3 regions of the Streptomyces sp. NPDC041122 genome follow, and region 2 is predicted to be linked to each of the others. Evidence: riboswitches for the same ligand, from Rfam matches in the RefSeq annotation. Region 2 holds a riboswitch; each other region holds the start of a gene.
What was found. A riboswitch is a leader RNA that binds a small molecule or an ion and turns the genes downstream of it on or off. The one in region 2 is predicted to bind cyclic di-AMP.
Positions count from the first base shown of each region.

Region 1: linked by a shared signal. The riboswitch ahead of ACZ6B8_RS04910 (C40 family peptidase) and the one ahead of ACZ6B8_RS12385 (M23 family metallopeptidase) in region 2 are both predicted to bind cyclic di-AMP.
Region 3: linked by a shared signal. The riboswitch ahead of ACZ6B8_RS32615 (transglycosylase family protein) and the one ahead of ACZ6B8_RS12385 (M23 family metallopeptidase) in region 2 are both predicted to bind cyclic di-AMP.

Region 1 covers NZ_JBVIYQ010000001.1:1,128,134-1,134,017, forward strand. Annotated here, with positions in the region: gene ACZ6B8_RS04900 (M23 family metallopeptidase) at 1-322, shown strand, start outside; gene ACZ6B8_RS04905 (ATP-dependent DNA helicase) at 401-2,968, opposite strand; cyclic di-AMP (ydaO/yuaA leader) riboswitch at 3,236-3,391, shown strand; gene ACZ6B8_RS04910 (C40 family peptidase) at 3,400-4,617, shown strand; gene ACZ6B8_RS04915 (hypothetical protein) at 4,741-5,094, opposite strand; gene ACZ6B8_RS04920 (C40 family peptidase) at 5,441-5,884, shown strand, end outside.
Region 2 covers NZ_JBVIYQ010000003.1:31,202-37,085, forward strand. Annotated here, with positions in the region: gene ACZ6B8_RS12375 (PrsW family intramembrane metalloprotease) at 1-195, shown strand, start outside; gene ACZ6B8_RS12380 (aldo/keto reductase) at 207-1,151, opposite strand; gene ACZ6B8_RS12385 (M23 family metallopeptidase) at 1,284-2,363, opposite strand; cyclic di-AMP (ydaO/yuaA leader) riboswitch at 2,375-2,558, opposite strand; gene ACZ6B8_RS12390 (PP2C family protein-serine/threonine phosphatase) at 2,780-3,922, opposite strand; tRNA gene ACZ6B8_RS12395 (tRNA-Met) at 4,096-4,169, opposite strand; gene ACZ6B8_RS12400 (alginate lyase family protein) at 4,245-5,471, opposite strand; partial or broken gene ACZ6B8_RS12405 (glycosyltransferase family 2 protein) at 5,611-5,808, opposite strand.
Region 3 covers NZ_JBVIYQ010000010.1:332,450-338,333, reverse strand. Annotated here, with positions in the region: gene ACZ6B8_RS32630 (DUF501 domain-containing protein) at 1-33, opposite strand, end outside; gene ACZ6B8_RS32625 (FtsB family cell division protein) at 54-533, opposite strand; gene eno (phosphopyruvate hydratase) at 677-1,966, opposite strand; gene ACZ6B8_RS32615 (transglycosylase family protein) at 2,300-3,013, opposite strand; cyclic di-AMP (ydaO/yuaA leader) riboswitch at 3,018-3,187, opposite strand; gene ACZ6B8_RS32610 (transglycosylase family protein) at 3,416-4,477, opposite strand; gene ACZ6B8_RS32605 (cytochrome P450 family protein) at 4,617-5,884, opposite strand, start outside.

The sequences.
Region 1 (5,884 bases), on a different contig from region 2:
CGCGCACTCGGGCATCGACTTCCCGGTGTCGTACGGCACCGAGGTGAGCGCCGCGACCGACGGCACCGTCTCCACGAAGTGGAACAGCGCCTACGGCAACATGGCGATCGTGACCGCGAAGGACGGCACGGAGACGTGGTACTGCCACCTCTCCTCGCACAAGATCTCCTCCGGCCCGGTCAAGGCCGGCCAGGTCATCGCCTTCTCCGGTAACTCCGGCAACTCCACCGGCCCGCACCTGCACTTCGAGGTGCGCCCCGGCGGCGGCTCGGCGATCGACCCGCTGCCGTGGCTGCGCAGCCACGACCTCGACCCGACGTAACTCCGGTGGCCGCCGCGGCGATCCCGCCACGGCCACGAAGCACCCTCGCCCGCGCACCCTCACCCGCGCGGGCGCGCGCTACAGCTTCTCGACCGGTGCGTACCGCAGCAGCAGCCGCTTCGGCTTGGGCTCGCCGAAGTCGACCGTCGCCTCCGCGTTCGCCCCCGTGCCCTTCACTCCGACCACCGTGCCGAGGCCGAACTGGTCGTGTGTGACCCGGTCGCCGACGGCCAGGGCGACCACCGGCTTCTCCGTGGCGCGGCGCGTGGCGAAGCCCTGGGCGCCGCCGGCGCGCGAGCGCGCGGACGACAGCGACGAGGCGATGCCCCCGGCCGGTCCCGATCCGCCGGAACCGGACGACGCCGGGGCGCCGACGGAGCCCGTCCGCTTCCAGTCCAGATGGGTGTCCGGGATCTCCTCGAGGAAGCGCGAGGGCGGGTTGTACGACGGCTGGCCCCAGGCGCTGCGCATCGAGGACCGCGTCAGATAGAGCCGTTCCCGCGCGCGCGTGATGCCCACGTACGCGAGACGGCGCTCCTCCTCCAGCTCCTTGACCTGCCCGAGGGAGCGCATGTGCGGGAACACGCCGTCCTCCATGCCGGTCAGGAAGACCACGGGGAACTCCAGGCCCTTTGCGGTGTGCAGCGTCATCAGGGTGATGACTCCGGAGCCGTCGTCCTCCTCGTCGGGGATCTGGTCGGAGTCGGCGACCAGGGCGACGCGCTCCAGGAAGTCGGAGAGGGTCCCGGCCGGAGCGGCGGCCCCCTCGTCCCCCTCGGCCTGGCCGCCTTCCGCCGGGCCTTCACCTGCCGTCGGGCCTTCGCCCTCCGCCTGGCCGTCGTCCTGCTCCCCCGCCTGGTTGTTGTCCTGCTCGAACTCCAGGGCCACCGCGGCGAGTTCCTGGAGGTTCTCGATGCGCGTCTCGTCCTGCGGGTCGGTCGAGGCCTGCAACTCGGCGAGGTAGCCGGTGCGTTCAAGGACGGCTTCCAGGACGACGGCCGGGCCCGCGCCGGACTCGACGATCGTCCGCAGCTCCTCCATGAGCGTGTTGAACCGCTTGACGGCGTTGACCGAACGGGCCGCCATGCCGTACGCCTCGTCGACGCGGCGCAGCGCCTGCGGGAAGGAGATCTTCTCGCGCTGCGAGAGCGCGTCGATCATCGCCTCCGCGCGGTCGCCGATGCCTCGCTTGGGCACGTTGAGGATGCGGCGCAGCGGGACCGCGTCCTCGGGGTTGGCGAGAACACGCAGGTAGGCCAGCACATCGCGGACCTCCTTGCGCTCGTAGAAGCGGACGCCGCCGACGACCTTGTAGGGCAGGCCGACGCGGATGAAGATCTCTTCGAAGACACGGGACTGGGCGTTCGTCCGGTAGAAGATCGCCACGTCGCCGGCCTTCGCGTCGCCCGCGTCCGTGAGGCGGTCGATCTCGTCGGCGACGAACTGCGCCTCGTCGTGCTCGGTGTCCGCGACGTACCCGGTGATGCGCGCGCCCGCGCCCTGGTTGGTCCAGAGGTTCTTCGGGCGGCGGCTTTCGTTCCGCTCGATGACGGCGTTCGCGGCGGTGAGGATCGTCTGCGTGGAGCGGTAGTTCTGCTCCAGGAGGATCGTCGTCGCGTCGGTGTAGTCCTCCTCGAACTGGAGGATGTTGCGGATCGTGGCGCCGCGGAAGGCGTAGATCGACTGGTCGGCGTCGCCCACCACACACAGCTCGGCGGGGTCGTCGCCCTCGCCTCCGGAGGGGCCGACCAGCTCGCGCACCAGCGCGTACTGCGCGTGGTTGGTGTCCTGGTACTCGTCGACCATGACGTGCCGGAAGCGGCGGCGGTAGTGCTCGGCGACGTCCGGGAAGGCGCGGAGCAGGTGGACCGTCGTCATGATCAGGTCGTCGAAGTCCAGCGCGTTCGCCTCGCGGAGGCGCGACTGGTACATCGCGTAGGCCTGGGCGAGGGTCTTCTCGAAGCCGTCGGCCGCCTGGCCCGCGAAGTCCTCCTCGTCGATCAGCTCGTTCTTCAGGTTGGAGATCTTGGCGCTGAAGGACTTCGGCGGGAACTTCTTCGGATCGAGATCCAGGTCACGGCAGACCAGGGCCATCAGGCGCTTGGAGTCCGCGGCGTCGTAGATCGAGAAGGAGGAGGTGAAGCCCAGCTTCTTGTACTCGCGGCGCAGGATGCGGACGCAGGCGCTGTGGAAGGTCGACACCCACATGGCGTTCGCCCGCGGGCCCACGAGCTGCTCGACGCGCTCCTTCATCTCGCCCGCGGCCTTGTTCGTGAAGGTGATCGCGAGGATCTGGCCGGGGTGCGCACCGCGCTCGGCGAGCAGGTACGCGATGCGGTGGGTCAGCACGCGGGTCTTGCCGGAGCCGGCGCCGGCGACGATGAGCAGCGGGGAGCCGGCGTGCACGACGGCCGCGCGCTGGTTCTCGTTCAGCCCGTCCAGGAGCGACGCCGGGTCGATGACCGGGCGGGGGGCACCGTCGCGGTAGTGCGTCTCCCGAGTCATGGGCGCGTCGAACTTCCCGTTGAACAGGTCGTCCGGAATGGGCTCCGGAGTGCTGTCCTCGGGCGGCGGCGGGGGCGCTTCGTCCGCGGCCCGGGAAGGCTGCAGGTCCGCCAGGAAGCTGTCATCAAAGAGGCTGCTCATCGCCTCCCGAGTCTAGGCGGCCCCACTGACAACCCGCTGCGGGTTCCGGTCACCTCACGTCCGGCCGCCCGCCCGGCTACCCCCCGCCCGCGGACGATCACAGTCCGCATTTGCCGGTGCGCATCATTCCGGCGCTCGCGCCGGGCCCCTCGAAAAGTAACGAAAATGTATCGGGCATAACGAACATCAACCTTCACACGGGCCACACGAATTGGCTAGCGTGCTGCGCGGGCCGCTCGTCCCCCACCGGCGAACCCCGCCGGGAACGGGTGGCCCCCGCCGAGTCCGACATGTTCGGAGCCGGGGACCCACCGAGAACTTGGGGTGAATCGGTCCCGTACGCAGTACGGGACCGTAGGGCAACCTTCCGGACCACCCGCCCGAACCCGACAGCTAACCCGGTAGGCGGTCTACGGAAGGAGTCGCCTCCCTTGGCGTCGCACCGCAAGCCGCGGACCCGGTCATCCGCACTCCGCACGACCCCCGCCCTCGGCATCACGACGGCCGCCCTCACCTCCGTCGCCCTCCTGTCGCAGAGCGCGCAGGCAGCGCCCTCCACACCGGCGAAGCCCAGCCTCGAAGAGGTCCAGAAGAAGGTCGACGAGCTCTACCAGCAGGCCGGGGTGGCCACCCAGAAGTACAACGCCGCCAAGGAGCGCACCGACAAGCAGCGCAAGAAGGCCGACCGTCTGCTCGACGACGTGGCCGCGCGCGCCGACAAGCTGAACGACGCCCGCAAGGAGCTCGGCGCGTTCGCCGCCGCGCAGTACCGCACCGGTGCCGTCTCCGAGACGGCGACGATGATGCTCGCCGATGACCCACAGGGCTACTTTGACCAGAACCACCTGGCGGACCGGCTGACCACGCGCCAGAAGAAGGCGGTCGACGCGTACGAGGCGGAACAGGCCTCGGCGACCAAGCAGCGCACCCAGGCCGCGACGAGCCTCAAGACGCTCAGCGACGCGCGGGACGACCTCAAGACGAGCAAGCAGACCGTCCAGCGGAAGCTGGGCGACGCGCGCGAGCTCCTCTCGAAGCTCACCGCCCAGGAGAAGGCGCGGCTGGCGGAGATCGAGCGGAAGAAGAAGCAGGAGGCCAAGCGCAAGGCCGAGAAGCTGGCCCGCGAGCAGGCCGCCGAGGCGGAGCGCAAGCGCAAGGCGGAGGAGGCCGCGCAGCGGGAGAAGGAGCGGGAGAACGGCGACTCCGGCTCCGGTTCCGGATCGGGGTCAGGCACCGGCGCGGGCTCGGGGGCCGGTACAGGGTCCGGTACGGGATCCGGGAGTACGGACGGCGGCTACGCCACGAAGGCCGCGAAGGTCATCGACTTCGCGGAGGCACAGATCGGCAAGCCGTACGTGTGGGGTGCCACCGGCCCCGACTCCTACGACTGCTCCGGCCTCACCCAGGACGCCTGGAAGGCCGCGGGGATCTCCCTGCCCCGCACCACATGGGACCAGGCGAAGGTCGGCACGACCGTCAAGACCGCCGACGCCGCACCCGGTGACCTGGTGTTCTTCTACGACGACATCAGCCACGTCGGGATCTACATCGGCAACGGCAAGATGATCCACGCCCCGAAGCCGGGCGCGAACGTCCGCGTCGAGTCGATCTACTACATGCCGATCCACAGTGTGGTGCGTCCCGCGTAACCGCACCCCCACGCGCGTGTGGCCCGCATCCCGGGGGGATGCGGGCCACACGTTCGCGTACGTGCCGGCCGGGAGGCCGGCGCTCAGGTCCGGCGCACCGCGTCAGGTCCGGAGCACGGCGTGTCAGGTCCAGAGCACGGCGATGAAGATGTTCGCCACCGTCAACAGGCCGACCGCGCCGAACAGCGGCTTCTCGATCTTCTCCTCGTCCCGCTTCACGTAGACCAGCGCGAGGATCACGATCAGCACGGCCAGCTTGATGCCGATCTTGAGGTTGTTGACCGCGTTGTCGTCCGCCTGGTTGAGGCCGACGAGGACCACACCGGTGACGAGCATGACGAGCGCGCCGTGCAGCATCGCGGGGCTGAAGCGGGCGGCACCCTGGCCCATCTGCTTCATCTGGGTGAGGAAACCGCCCAGGAGCGAGGCGATGCCGATGATGTGCAGGCCGACGAAGAGATGGATGAGTAGGTCCATGGGGCCGGAGCCTAACCCGGCCGCCCACGGCTCCCGGCGGCCACCCCCGTACCACCGCTCCCTCGCGGCTGCGGCGCGATCCAGCCATCGGTCACAGCCGCGTGCGAAGCAGGCGCCCCCGGCCGGGCGACCCGGTCACAGTCGGTCATCCAGGCGCCCACTTCCGTCGGTTCCGCACAATCCGTCACCAGCCCGTGACGGTCAGGTTTAGCGTCCTCCACCAGGTGACCGGCTCCCCGTCGCCGTCCGGACCGGACGGCTCGTCGGACACCACCGCCGAGAAACCCGGCGGCGGCCCGCTCCCCCCTGTGGCGGGCCGTCGCCGGACACGTAAGGAGCCCTCTTCGTGGCAGCGCACCGCAAGCCCAGCCCGCGCTCGCTCAGCGGCAGCACGTTCCGCACCGCTCGCACCGCTCTCACCCTCGCCCTCGCGGGAGCCGCCTCGGCGACCGCGTTCGACGGCGTCGGGCACGCGGATCCACCGCCCGGCCCCACCGAGGTGAAGTCCAAGGTCGACGCGCTCTACCGCGAGGCGGAGACGGCCACCGAGAAGTACAACGGCGCGAAGGAGAAGGCCGAGAAGGCCGAGAAGTCGCTCACGGCGCTGCGCGACGAGGCGGCCCGCAGGACGGAGAAACTCAACTCCGCCCGCGACGCCCTGGGTTCGTACGCCACCGCGCAGTACCGCGCGGGCGGCATCGACCCCGCCGTGCAGCTCGCGCTCTCCTCCGACCCCGAGCAGTTCCTGGACCGCGCGGCACGCGCCGACCGCGCCGGCAGTCGGCAGGCC
Region 2 (5,884 bases):
GGCCCCTACGGGTCGTACGGGTCGTACGGGGCCTCCGGCGGGTACGGCCACCCGCACTACGGGGCGCCCGGCCCCGCCCCCTACGGATTCCCCCCGTACGGGCAGCCGCTCCCCCGGCCCCAGCCGGCGGCGAGCGGCCACCCCACGTACGACGCGGGATCCACGTACGGCCCCTACAACCCCTACCGCTCCTAGGCCCACCGCTCCTAGGCGGACGCTGCCGTCAGCCGCGCGATCTCCGCCGGCGTCAGCTCCAGGTCCGCCACCGCGAGCAGCGCCGGCAGCTGTTCGACCGTGCGCGCGGAGGCGATCGGCGCCGCCACCGTGGGCTGCGCGGCCAGCCAGGCGAGCGCCACGGTCGCGACCTGCGCGCCGTGCGCCTCGGCGATCTCGTCGAGCGCGGTCAGGACGCGCTCGCCCCGCTCGCTGCCCACGTACTGCGCGACCCCGCCGCTGCGGGCGCTCTCCACCTTCGTGCCCGGACGGTACTTGCCGGTGAGGAAGCCGGACGCGAGCGCGTAGTAGGGGACGGCCGCGAGGCCGGAGCGCGAGGCGACCTCCTGGAGCGGGCCCTCGTAGGTGTCGCGGGAGACGAGGTTGTAGTGCGGCTGGAGCGCGACGTAGCGCGCGAGGCCCTCGCGGTCGGAGAGGTCGAGGGATTCCTGGAGCCGCTCGGGGGTGATGTTGGAGGCGGCGATGGCGCGCACCTTGCCGTCCCGCACCAGTCCGTCGAGCGTCCCGATGATCTCCTCCACGGGGACCGACGGGTCGTCGTAGTGCGTGTAGTAGAGGTCGATGTAGTCGGTGCCGAGGCGGCGCAGGGAGGCGTCGATGCCGGCCTTGACGGTGGCCGGGGAGAGGCCCTTGAACTCGGGGTGGGCGCCGACCTTGGTGGCGATGACGACGTCGGAGCGGTTGCCGCGTCCGGCCAGCCATTCGCCGACGAGGGTCTCGGACTCACCGCCCTTGTTGCCCTCCACCCAGGCCGAGTAGACGTCGGCGGTGTCGATGAAGTTGCCGCCCGCGGCGGTGTAGGCGTCGAGGACGGCGAAGGAGGCGGCCCGGTCGGCGGTCCAGCCGAAGACGTTGCCGCCCAGGGAGAGCGGGAAGACCTCGAGGTCGGAGGAGCCGAGCGTACGCAGATGAGTCATGTGTTCCTCAACAAGGCCACCGGATGCGGAATTCCGTGCACGCACCACCGGACCGGCGGCCCTGGCGTCGGGGGGGATGCCGCCAGGACCGCCGGAGTGCGGAGGGAACTCAGCACCGCGCGGGCGCGGACCTCAGGGGTTCAGGCCCTTGCCCTGCAGCCAGCCGAGCGGGTCGATCCCGGTGCCTTCGGGCGTGTGGACCTCCAGGTGGAGGTGCGGCCCGGTGACGTTGCCGGTCGCGCCGACGCGGCCGATGACCTCGCCGGTGGTGACCTTCTGGCCCGCGCTGACATTGAGCGAGGACTGGTGGCAGTACCAGATCTCCGTACCGTCCTCGAGTTCGAGCACGGTGCGGTACCCGTACGCGCCCGCCCAGCCGGCCTCCTTGACGGTGCCGGTGTGCACGGCCTTGAGCGGGGTGCCCGTGGGCGCGGCGAAGTCGAGGCCGGTGTGGTGGCCGGAGGACCACATGGCGCCGGCGTCGCCGAAGTGCGAGGTGAGGGTGTACGAGGAGGTCGGGATGGCGTAGCTCTTGGCGAGCTTGGCCAGGCGCGCGGCCTCGGCCTTGGCCTTGCGGGCCTCCTCCGCCTTCTTCTTCTTGGCGGCGGCCTCGGCGTCCGCCTTCTTCTCGGCGGCCTTCTGCTGCGCGGCGGCCTCTTCGGCGGCCTTCTTGACGGCGGCGTCCTCGGCCGCGGTCCGTACGGCGGCGTCCGCCTGGTGCTGCTGGTTCTCGGCCTGCCGCATGATGCGGGCGCGCAGCGCCTCGCCCGCGTCGGTGGTGCCCTGCTCGGCGTCGACGGGACTGACGCCGGCGGCGGTGAGCGGGGCGGACGCGGCGGCGGCCGTCGTGGTGTCGGAGGAGTCGTCGGCCAGCAACGAGCCCACGCCCGGCAGGGACTTGGCCTCGGGGAGCGAGTCGGCGACGGCGGCCACGCCCGGCAGGTCGGGCATCGATATGGAGACCGGCGGCTTGCCGTCCTGCGCGGTGGCGATGCCGCCCGCGCCGACGGCGGCGATGACGCCCACGCCGAGGACGGTGGAGCTGCGGGCGAGCCCGCCGCCGCCCTTCTTGTGCACACGGTGCCTGCCGCGGACGGGCCGGACGGAATCCTCGGTGGGGTTCCACTCCTCGAACTGGTCCTCGTCGTACACGCCGAAGTCGTCGTCATTCGGTAGGTACACGGCTTGGGGGGCAGGCCGGTTGGACGCCACGGGGGCGCACTCCTTTCCTTCCTTCTCGCCTACCGGGTTAGCTGACGGGTTCGGAGCAGGAAGGTCTCCTACGGGCATCTGCCGGCGCGTGCGCGCATGACGGGATCGAGGCATGCGTGCATGGGCGGCAGAGGTCCGATTCACCCCAAGTTAGTGGTTCCCCGGCTCCCTTGCGGGATTAGGCGCGTGCGCGCGGAGCCGCCTCTAGTGACGGCTGGGACGACCGCGCTGCGTTATCGAACGTTAATAGACAGCGGGTCGGTATTCCAAGCTGTTCCGGTTGATCGTTAACGCCGACCGGCTGTACGTACCGGGACGCACGGGGGCGGAACGGGGCGAGTCGACCCCACCTCGGTCCGCACCGGAATTTCACATTCCCTTGACAGTACGTCAGATGTCATGCGGAGCGGCGCACTTCAGTCACCAGTGGTGACATCCGGATCCCCGGCGACCGGCCGGCGCACCGCGAGGAGCGCCATGTCGTCCGTCATCCCGCCCCCGGTGTGCCGTCGCACCTCCTCCGCGAGCGCGGCGAGCAGCGCCCGCGGGCCCCCGCGCCCCGGGAAGATCCGCCCGCCGAGCCGGGTCGCCGGATCGTAGAACTCCCCCGCCGCGTCCCGCGCCTCCGACAGCCCGTCCGTGTAGAACAGCAGCGTCGCGCCGGGCGGGAAGTCGGTCTCGTCGGCCCGGTCCGGCCAGATCCCCAGCTCACCCATGCCGAGCGGCAGCGCGGGCTCGCTCGCCGACATGACGCACAGCCGCCCGTCGCCGCGCAGCAGCAGCGGGGACGGGTGACCCCGGTTGATCAGCCGCACCCGGCCGTCGGCATGCCGGATCTCGGCGAGGACGGCGGTGGTGAACCCCTCGAAGGCGTCCAGGCCGTCGCGCCGGGTGCCCTCCCGGGCGAGGGCCCGCTCCAGGCGCTGCGCCACGGCCTCCAGCGTGGTCTCCTGCTCGGCGGCCTCCCGGAAGGCCCCGATGACGACGGCGACCGCGGCGACGGCGCCCATGCCCTTGCCGCGTACGTCGCCGACGATGAGCCGGACCCCGTACGGGGTGTCCTGCACCGCGTACAGGTCGCCCCCGATGAAGGCGTCGGCCTGCGCCGCCTCGTACCGTGCCGCGATGTCGAGCCCGCCGATCCGCGGGTCCGGCTCGGGCAGCACGGCGCGCTGGGTCGTCTCGGCGATGGAACGGGCGTTGGCGAGCCGGTCGTTGCCGCGGCGCACGACGCGGTTGATGACGATCGCGAGGGCCGCGACGGTGACCACGGTGAGCACCTCGGTGACGGCCTCGACATGGCTGCTGCCCACGTTCCCGAAGTGCAGGACGAGGACGGCGGCGGTGGCGGCGGCGCCGGTCAGGACGGTGCTCAGGAGCGAGTAGAAGGGGGCGGCGATCAGCGGGGCGGCCGTGAAGAGGGGCGCCGCGGTGAACTCGGGCGGGGTCGAGACGTCGTACACGACCCCGACGAGGAGCAGCAGGAGGGGGAGCGCGCGGACGAACGTCCGCTCGTGCGCGGTGGCACCCCTGTCGCCGGTTCCGCCTCGCTGCCCCACCGCTTGTCTCCCGCCGACTCCGCGCCCATCACCGCGCTCCACCCAGGGTTCCCCCGGTGGGGAGCGGAGGCGAGCCGGTGCGGGCCGACCGGGTTACGGGGGCGGCGAAACCCGTGGGGGACCGGAAAAAAACCCAGGGCCGGAAGCTGATGCTTCCGGCCCTGGGCCTTCAGTAGCGGGGACAGGATTTGAACCTGCGACCTCTGGGTTATGAGCCCAGCGAGCTACCGAGCTGCTCCACCCCGCGTCGGTGAACACAACACTACGCCATGCGGAGGGGTGCGTCGAACCACTTCCCCGCCACCGCCCCGCACACCGCCGTTCACGGGTTGTCCGCGTGCGTGAGCGTCTCCCACGCCACGAAGAGCCCGTCCGTGCCCTCGGGGCGCCGCTGCTCGGTGAACCGCTCGGTCAGCGGCATGTCCAGGTGCAGCCGCCCCCGCAGGTGGTTGAGGCCGACCTCCGTGTCGGGCCCCATGTCGCGCTGCACCCGGCCGCCGCAGAGCCAGCCCGGTGCCTTCTCGCCCAGCTGGTACCGGGAGTGGAACTCGAAGGCGGCCCGCATCCGCTCCTTGACCTCCCCGTACAGGTCGACGCCCTGGTGGCGGGCGGTCTCCGCCATGTGCGCGGTGGCGGCCAGCGAGTAACTGGCGTGCTTGAGGTTGCGGCAGGTCTCCTGCGCGATGCCGTCGACGAAGGTGCCCTGCCCGAACCAGTACTTCCGCAGCTCGGGGGCGGTGTCGATGCCGCTGCCCGCCGGGGAGACGGGCAGCTTCCCGTCGGACTCCAGATAGAAGTACGCGGGCACGCGGGTGCGGAAGTGGTGCACGGCCTTCTCGAACGCGGCGTGGTCGTCGAGGAAGACGGCCATCGCCATGGTGGCGTCGGCCATCACCAGGTCCCAGTTGCCGTTGAAGTCGGCGGAACCGTCCCTGACCTGGGGCAGGTAGGCGTTGCGCAGCATCCGCTCGAAGCGCAGCAGCGAGCCGTCGTTCCAGCCGTCGTAGGTGTAGCGCACGGCCTCGGCGGCGCGGGCCCAGGAGGTGGCGGCCCACGCGGTCTGCAGCCCGGCGTTGGCCTCCGTGTGCCCGGTGATCACCTTCGACCACGCGTCCATGATCTGCACCGCCTTCTTGGCGTGCGCGCGGTCGCCGGTGATGTTCCAGAGCAGCGCCTGGGTGTACGCGGCGAGGGCGTCCTCACGCTCCTCGACGCAGCCCCGTCCGGGGCGGGTGTCGGGCGGGCACTCCACGACGGGGTACGGGGTCGGCCGGTAGTCGTCCGCCGCGAACCTGCTGCCCCGCATCTGCTCGAAGGCCTTCGCCCAGGGCTGCTCCCCCGCCCTGACGTGGGCGCGCACCCGGTCGAGCTGCTCCTTGCCGACGAGGACGCCGGGGTGCGTGAAGGGCAGGTCGAGGGGGCGCGCGGCGGCCGTACGCGTGCCCGAGCCGCCCCCTTGACCACTCCCGCAGGCCGCGGCGAGGACGAGAAGGGGCACGACGAGCAGACAGAGCGCCCGCCGCCCCGTGCCACGTACGGCTGCGGCCATTGCTGCACCTCCGGATCCACCCGGGGTCGGTCCCACCGCCCCGGCAGTCCAGCGTGTCCCGCCCCGGCCGCCCCCGCCGACCGGACTGCTCCGTTCGGGCGCGCGCCGCCGCTCGGACCGTCCGGACGCGTGCCACCACTCAGATCACCGGCGGCCGCCCCAGTCGCGTCAGCCGCCACACCGTGCGCCACCGCATCGGCCTGCGCCCGCCGCACGGCGTCCGCAGCCCCTCGACGAAACCACCGGCCCAGGCCCGCAGCCCGGCCACCGAGCGCGTGCGGGCCACCGTGAGAAGCGTCCAGACGCCGAGGTGGACGGGGATCAGCGGGAGCGGCAGGGCGCCCCCACTCGACCCCGGGTGGGCCGCCGCTCGAGGGGCCCGGAGAGGGGTGGTCACCGGCGGTATCGTCGGG
Region 3 (5,884 bases), on a different contig from region 2:
GGTGCGCTCAGTGGTCGGCGGGGGCGTTTCCATGCCTGTCTTTCCATCGGTCGTCAGTTGTCGGGGCGGTCGGCCTTGTCGACGCCGTCCCAGACGTTGGAGTACCAGGGGCGGGCGGCCGCGCCCTGGTCCGGGCGCCGGCTGTGCGCCGCCGCGGGGTCGATCACCGTGAAGCCGGTCTCGCCGGGCATCACGTAGTGCAGCCGGTCGCGGATGCGCTGCTCCGCGTACGCGTCGTCCTGCCAGCGGGCCTTCTCGTCGCGCAGCTTCTCGACGTCCGCGTGGTGCTCGGCCTGCTGCCGGCGCAGGTCGTCGATCTCGGCGCGCTGGGAGACGTACTGGCGCATCGGATAGGCGAGCGCGACGACCAACGAGCAGAGCACGAGGGCGAGAAGGGCGGCGCGGCCGGTGAGCCGGGAGCGGCGGGCCTGACGCTTGGTCTGGGAGCGGTAGACGCGCTCGGCGGTCTGCTCGCCGAGCAGCCGCAGGCGGGTCGCGGTGGAGAACCGGTCCTTGGTCCCGGCCTTGGCCATGGTTCCGCCTCCCCAGAGCTGCGCGTATACGTGCGTACGTCCCCGCACACGGTACGGGACCGGGTGCGGGGACGTACGTAACTACATGGCTGAGGGAGCCGCTGTGACTCCCCCGCGCCTACTGGTCCGCGAAGCGACTGTGCCTACTGGTCCGCAAAGCGGAACCGCGGGAAGGCGCTGCGGCCGGCGTAGACGGCCGCGTCGTCGAGGATCTCCTCGATGCGGAGCAGCTGGTTGTACTTGGCGACGCGCTCGGAGCGGGCCGGGGCGCCGGTCTTGATCTGGCCGCAGTTGGTGGCGACGGCCAGGTCGGCGATGGTGACGTCCTCGGTCTCGCCGGAGCGGTGGGACATCATGCACTTGAAGCCGTTGCGCTGGGCCATCTCGACGGCGTCCAGGGTCTCGGTCAGCGAGCCGATCTGGTTGACCTTGACGAGCAGGGCGTTGGCCGAGTTCTCCTCGATGCCGCGGGCCAGGCGCTCGGGGTTGGTGACGAACAGGTCGTCGCCGACGAGCTGCACCTTGTCGCCGAGCTTCTCGGTGATGGTGTTCCAACCGGCCCAGTCGTCCTCGAACAGCGGGTCCTCGATGGAGACCAGCGGGTACGAGGCGACGAGCTCCGCGTAGTACTCGGTCATCTCGGCGGCCGAGCGGGACTTGCCCTCGAACTCGTAGGAGCCGTCCTTGTAGAACTCGGACGCGGCGACGTCGAGCGCCAGCGCGACCTGCTCGCCCGGGACGTAACCGGCCTGCTTGATGGCCTCCAGGATGAGGTCGAGCGCGGCGCGGTTGGAGTCCAGGTTCGGGGCGAAGCCGCCCTCGTCGCCCAGGCCCGTGGAGAGGCCCTTGTCCTTCAGGACCTTCTTGAGGGTGTGGTAGACCTCGGTGCCCCAGCGCAGCGCCTCGGAGAACGACTCGGCGCCGATCGGCGCGATCATGAACTCCTGGATGTCGACGTTGGAGTCGGCGTGCGACCCGCCGTTCAGGATGTTCATCATCGGGACGGGCAGCAGGTGCGCGTTCGGGCCGCCGAGGTAGCGGAACAGCGGCAGGTCGCTGGCCTCGGAGGCGGCGTGCGCGACGGCGAGCGAGACGCCGAGGATGGCGTTGGCGCCGAGCGAGCCCTTGTTGTCGGTGGCGTCCAGGTCGAACATGGCCTGGTCGATCAGGCGCTGCTCGGTGGCGTCGTAGCCGACGAGCTCCGGGCCGATCTGCTCGATGACGGCGAGGACGGCCTTCTCGACACCCTTGCCCTGGTAACGGTTGGGGTCACCGTCACGGAGTTCGATGGCCTCGAAGGCACCGGTGGAGGCACCGGACGGAACGGCGGCACGACCGGTGCTGCCGTCGTCGAGGCCGACCTCGACCTCGACCGTGGGGTTGCCTCGGGAGTCCAGGATTTCCCGGGCTACGACGACGTCGATGGACGGCACGAGCATCTCCTTCTGGGATGTGACGCGTTTACGCGGGCCGCTTCGGCCCCTGCGTCTCCTGAGCCTAACCGGCTCCGGGGCTTCAGCCAGCCGACCGCCCGTCCCGTGGGACGGACAAGAGCCGAAATCCCCGGGAAACAGGACGGAAGACCGCGTTTCTACTCGCTGGTAGCGAACACGGCGGGGGCGTGCGGCGGTGGTACGGGACGTGGATCCGGGGGCGGACATGGCCCCGCCCCGGTGCGTACGGGGGATACGCGCACCGGGGCGGGGAGCCCGTGGGGACGGGGTGGCCGCACCTCCGCCGAGGCACGGCCGGGTGGGACCGGAGGGTCAGCTGAGGTGCAGCTGCTGGCCCGGGTAGATGAAGTCGGCGTCGTCGATGATGTCGCCGTTGAGCTTGTAGACCTTCTGCCAGCCGCCCTTGACGTGGTGCGACTGGGCGATCTTGGAGAGGGTGTCGCCGGTCGCGACCTTGTACTCGCCGTCGCCCTTCTTGACCGTCTTGCCGGTCGGGGTCTCGACGGTCTTCTTGGACTCGGTCTGCGGCGTGGGCTGCGGCTTCGGCGCGGCCTGCTGCTGCTCCGGAGCGGCCTGCTGCTGCGTCTGCTGCGGCTGCGGCTTCTCCTGCTGCTGCGGGGCCTGCTCCTGCTGGCCGCCACCGCTGCTGGGGGAGGCGCCCGAGAGGCCGACACCGCAGGACGGCCAGGCACCCTTGCCCTGGCCGGCGAGGACCTTCTCGCCGATCTCGATCTGCTGGGCCTTGGAGGCCTTGTCGGCGGACGGCGCGTACTTGGTGCCGCCGTACGCGGCCCAGGTGGACGGCGAGAACTGCAGACCGCCCTGGAAGCCGTTGCCGGTGTTGATGGACCAGTTGCCGCCCGACTCGCACTGGGCGACGGCGTCCCACTCGGAGGTGGTGGCGGCGGAGGCCGAGCCGGCCGCCATCAGCGGAGCGGCGACGGCGGCACCGGTCACACCGACGAGCGTGGCGACACGCGTGGCCTTGGACGGACGACGGTGCTTGCCCTTGCTGGAAAGCAGCATGAGTTGATCCCCTACACCGACGCCTGCGAGGTGAGCTGTCGGGTTCGGGCCGATGTGGTTGCCCGGTCGCACTCCTTGAGCGCGACTTCACCCCTAGCCGTTCCCGTCCGTCTCGCGGCGCTCAGCCTCTCGGCTGCCCCACCCCTCAACGGACGGACCCGGCACAAACCTTGGGTCCCCCGCTCCTGCCGACGGCGCTCTTGAGCGACGACTGTTCCCGTCCGGCCGTTGGCAGGATTCGGCGTACCGACCGGCGGGGCTCACCAGTGGCGAGCGGTGACGACGGTAATCACGTCTTCCACACAATTTCAAAGACGATCAGGGCTTCTGAGACCCATGTCTCACTTGCGCCAAAGCAGACATACGACGCGAAGACCCCGCCCGACTCTTCGTCAACTACCGTTACTTTTCGCCCAGATCGAGGCTCTGACCGGGCAGGATGAGGTCCGGGTCGCCGCCGACGGTCTTCTTGTTCCCGGCGTAGAGCTCGTGCCAGCCGCCCGCCACGTCGAGGTCGTCGGCGATGCGCGAGAGGTTGTCCCCGGAGCGCACCGTGTACGACCCGTCGGCGACGGCACCGTCGCGGTCGGCGCCGCGCGAGGCGTGCCGGCCGGGACGGTCGCCGCCGGCCCGCTCGCTCGCGTCGGCGTCGCCGCGGTGGCGGCCCGCCGAGGCGCCGTCCGAGCCCTCGGCGGGCGCGGTCGACCCCGCGGAGCCGGGCGAAGAGGGGTCCTGCGGGCCGGACTTGCCGTCGGCGTCCGCGTCATCCGCGTCCGCCGCGCCGCCCTTGCCGTCCTTTTCGCCGGACTCGTCGTGATTCTTGTCTCGTGCGCCGTCGGCGGAGCCGGGCGTGTCGGAGTCGGCTGACGGTTCGCCGGCGTCCGTGGACGGGTCGGCCTTCTCGCCCTCGTCCTCGTCCGTGCCCTTGTTCTTGTCCGCGGAGTCCTTGGCGGCGTCGTCCGCACCCTTGGCGTCCCCGGAGTCCTTCGCGCCGTCGGCCTTGCCGCTCCCGGTCGAGCCGGTGGAGCCGGACGAGTCGTCCGGGGCCTGCGGAAGAGGGGCTCCGGGGTCGACGTCGGCCGCGGCGCCGCCGTCGGTGAGTCCGGCGATCGGGGCGCAGCTCGGCCAGGCGTCGGTGCCCTTGGCGTCGAGGACCTTCTCGGCGACGGCGATCTGCTGGGACTTGGAGGCCTGGTCGGGGCTGGGCGCGAACTCGAGGCCGCCGTAGGCCTCCCATCTCTCCTGGGAGAGCTGGAGCCCTCCGTAGTAACCGTTGCCCGGATTCGCGCTCCACGCGCCGCCGCTCTCGCACTGGGCGAGCTTGTCCCACGTGGCGGTGTCGGCCGCGCTCGCGCTGGTGGCGGCGAGCAGCGGGATGGCGATGGCTGATCCGGTGACGCCTGCCGCGACGACGAGTGCCGGGGCCTGGCGGGGGCGTCGGTGACGACCATGGCCGGAGAGCATGCGGGTGCCTTTCAGGAGACTGCAGCGACAACTGGGGCGCCCGGGGGCGCTCAAGTCGTCGTGAACGTAGCCGCAGTCGAACGCTTGTCACAAGTCGATGCAGCGGAGATCACGTGAACATCACAGTCCTGACGACCCGTCAGTCCCGGCCCCGGGGCTGTGCGTCCGTGAACTCCACCGGCAGCGTGCGCAGTCCCCGCATGATCAGTCCGCCACGCCACCGCAAATCGGCGGGATCCGCCGCGAGTTGCAGGTCGGGAAGGCGCCGGAGCAGTGTCGCGAGGGCGGTCCGGCCCTCCAGGCGGGCCAGGGGTGCGCCGAGGCAGTAGTGGATGCCGTGGCCGTATCCGAGGTGCTGATTGTCACGGCGGGAGAGGTCCAGGGTGTCGGCCCGGTCGAAGCGGCGGGGGTCGCGGTCCGCGGCGGCGAGGACGACGAGCACGGGGTCGCCGGCGGCGATGTCCCGGCCGCCGATGCTGAGCGCCTCGGTCGCGAACCGCCAGGTGGCGAGCTCGACGGGACCGTCGTAGCGCAGCAGTTCCTCGACGCCGGTCTCCAGGAGCCCGGTGTCGCCGTCGGCGAGCGCCCGTTGCAGCCGCTCGCGCTGCTCAGGGTGGGTGAGGAGCGCGTACAGGCCGTTGCCGATGAGGTTGACGGTGGTCTCGAAGCCGGCGAAGAGCAGGATGAAGGCCATCGCGGCGGCCTCGTTCTCGGTGAGGTGCTCGCCGTGGTCGGAGGCCTTGATGAGGCCGGAGATGAGGTCGTCGCCGGGGTCGAGGCGCTTGCGGTGGATGAGCTCGGCGAGATAGCCGCGCATCTTCTTCACGGACCGGGCCACTCCGCCGCGGGGCCCGCCGCCGTGCCGGATCATCATGCCCGCCCAGTCGCGGAAGTCGTCCTGGTCCTCGCGGGGGACGCCGAGCAGGTCGCAGATGGCGTGGATGGGGAGCGGGAAGGCGAACTCGTGGATGAGGTCGGCCTCGCCGCCGGGGCCGCCGCCCTTGGCGATGATCGTGTCGATGAGCTGGTCCGTCAGCTCCTGCACCCGGGGCGCGAAGGCGGCCACGCGGCGCGGCGTGAACGCCTTGGCGACGAGCCGGCGGAGCCGGGTGTGGTCCGGCGGGTCGATGTTGAGCAGATGGGTCATCAGCTCGGCCTTGCGCTCGCCCGGGATGCCGGTCCTGCCCTTGGCGTGGGCGGGCTCGTCGTGATGCGCCGGGTTCTTGCTGAGCCGCTGGTCGGCGAGGGCCTCCCGGGCGTCCGCGTACCGGGTGACCAGCCAGGCCTCCACCCCGCTCGGCAGGCTGGTGCGGTGCACCGGCGAGTTCTCCCGCAGCCAGGCGTACGCCGGGTAGGGGTCGGTGGCGAACTCCCAGCTGAAGAGCTCGGGCTGCGGGGAGCCTCCCG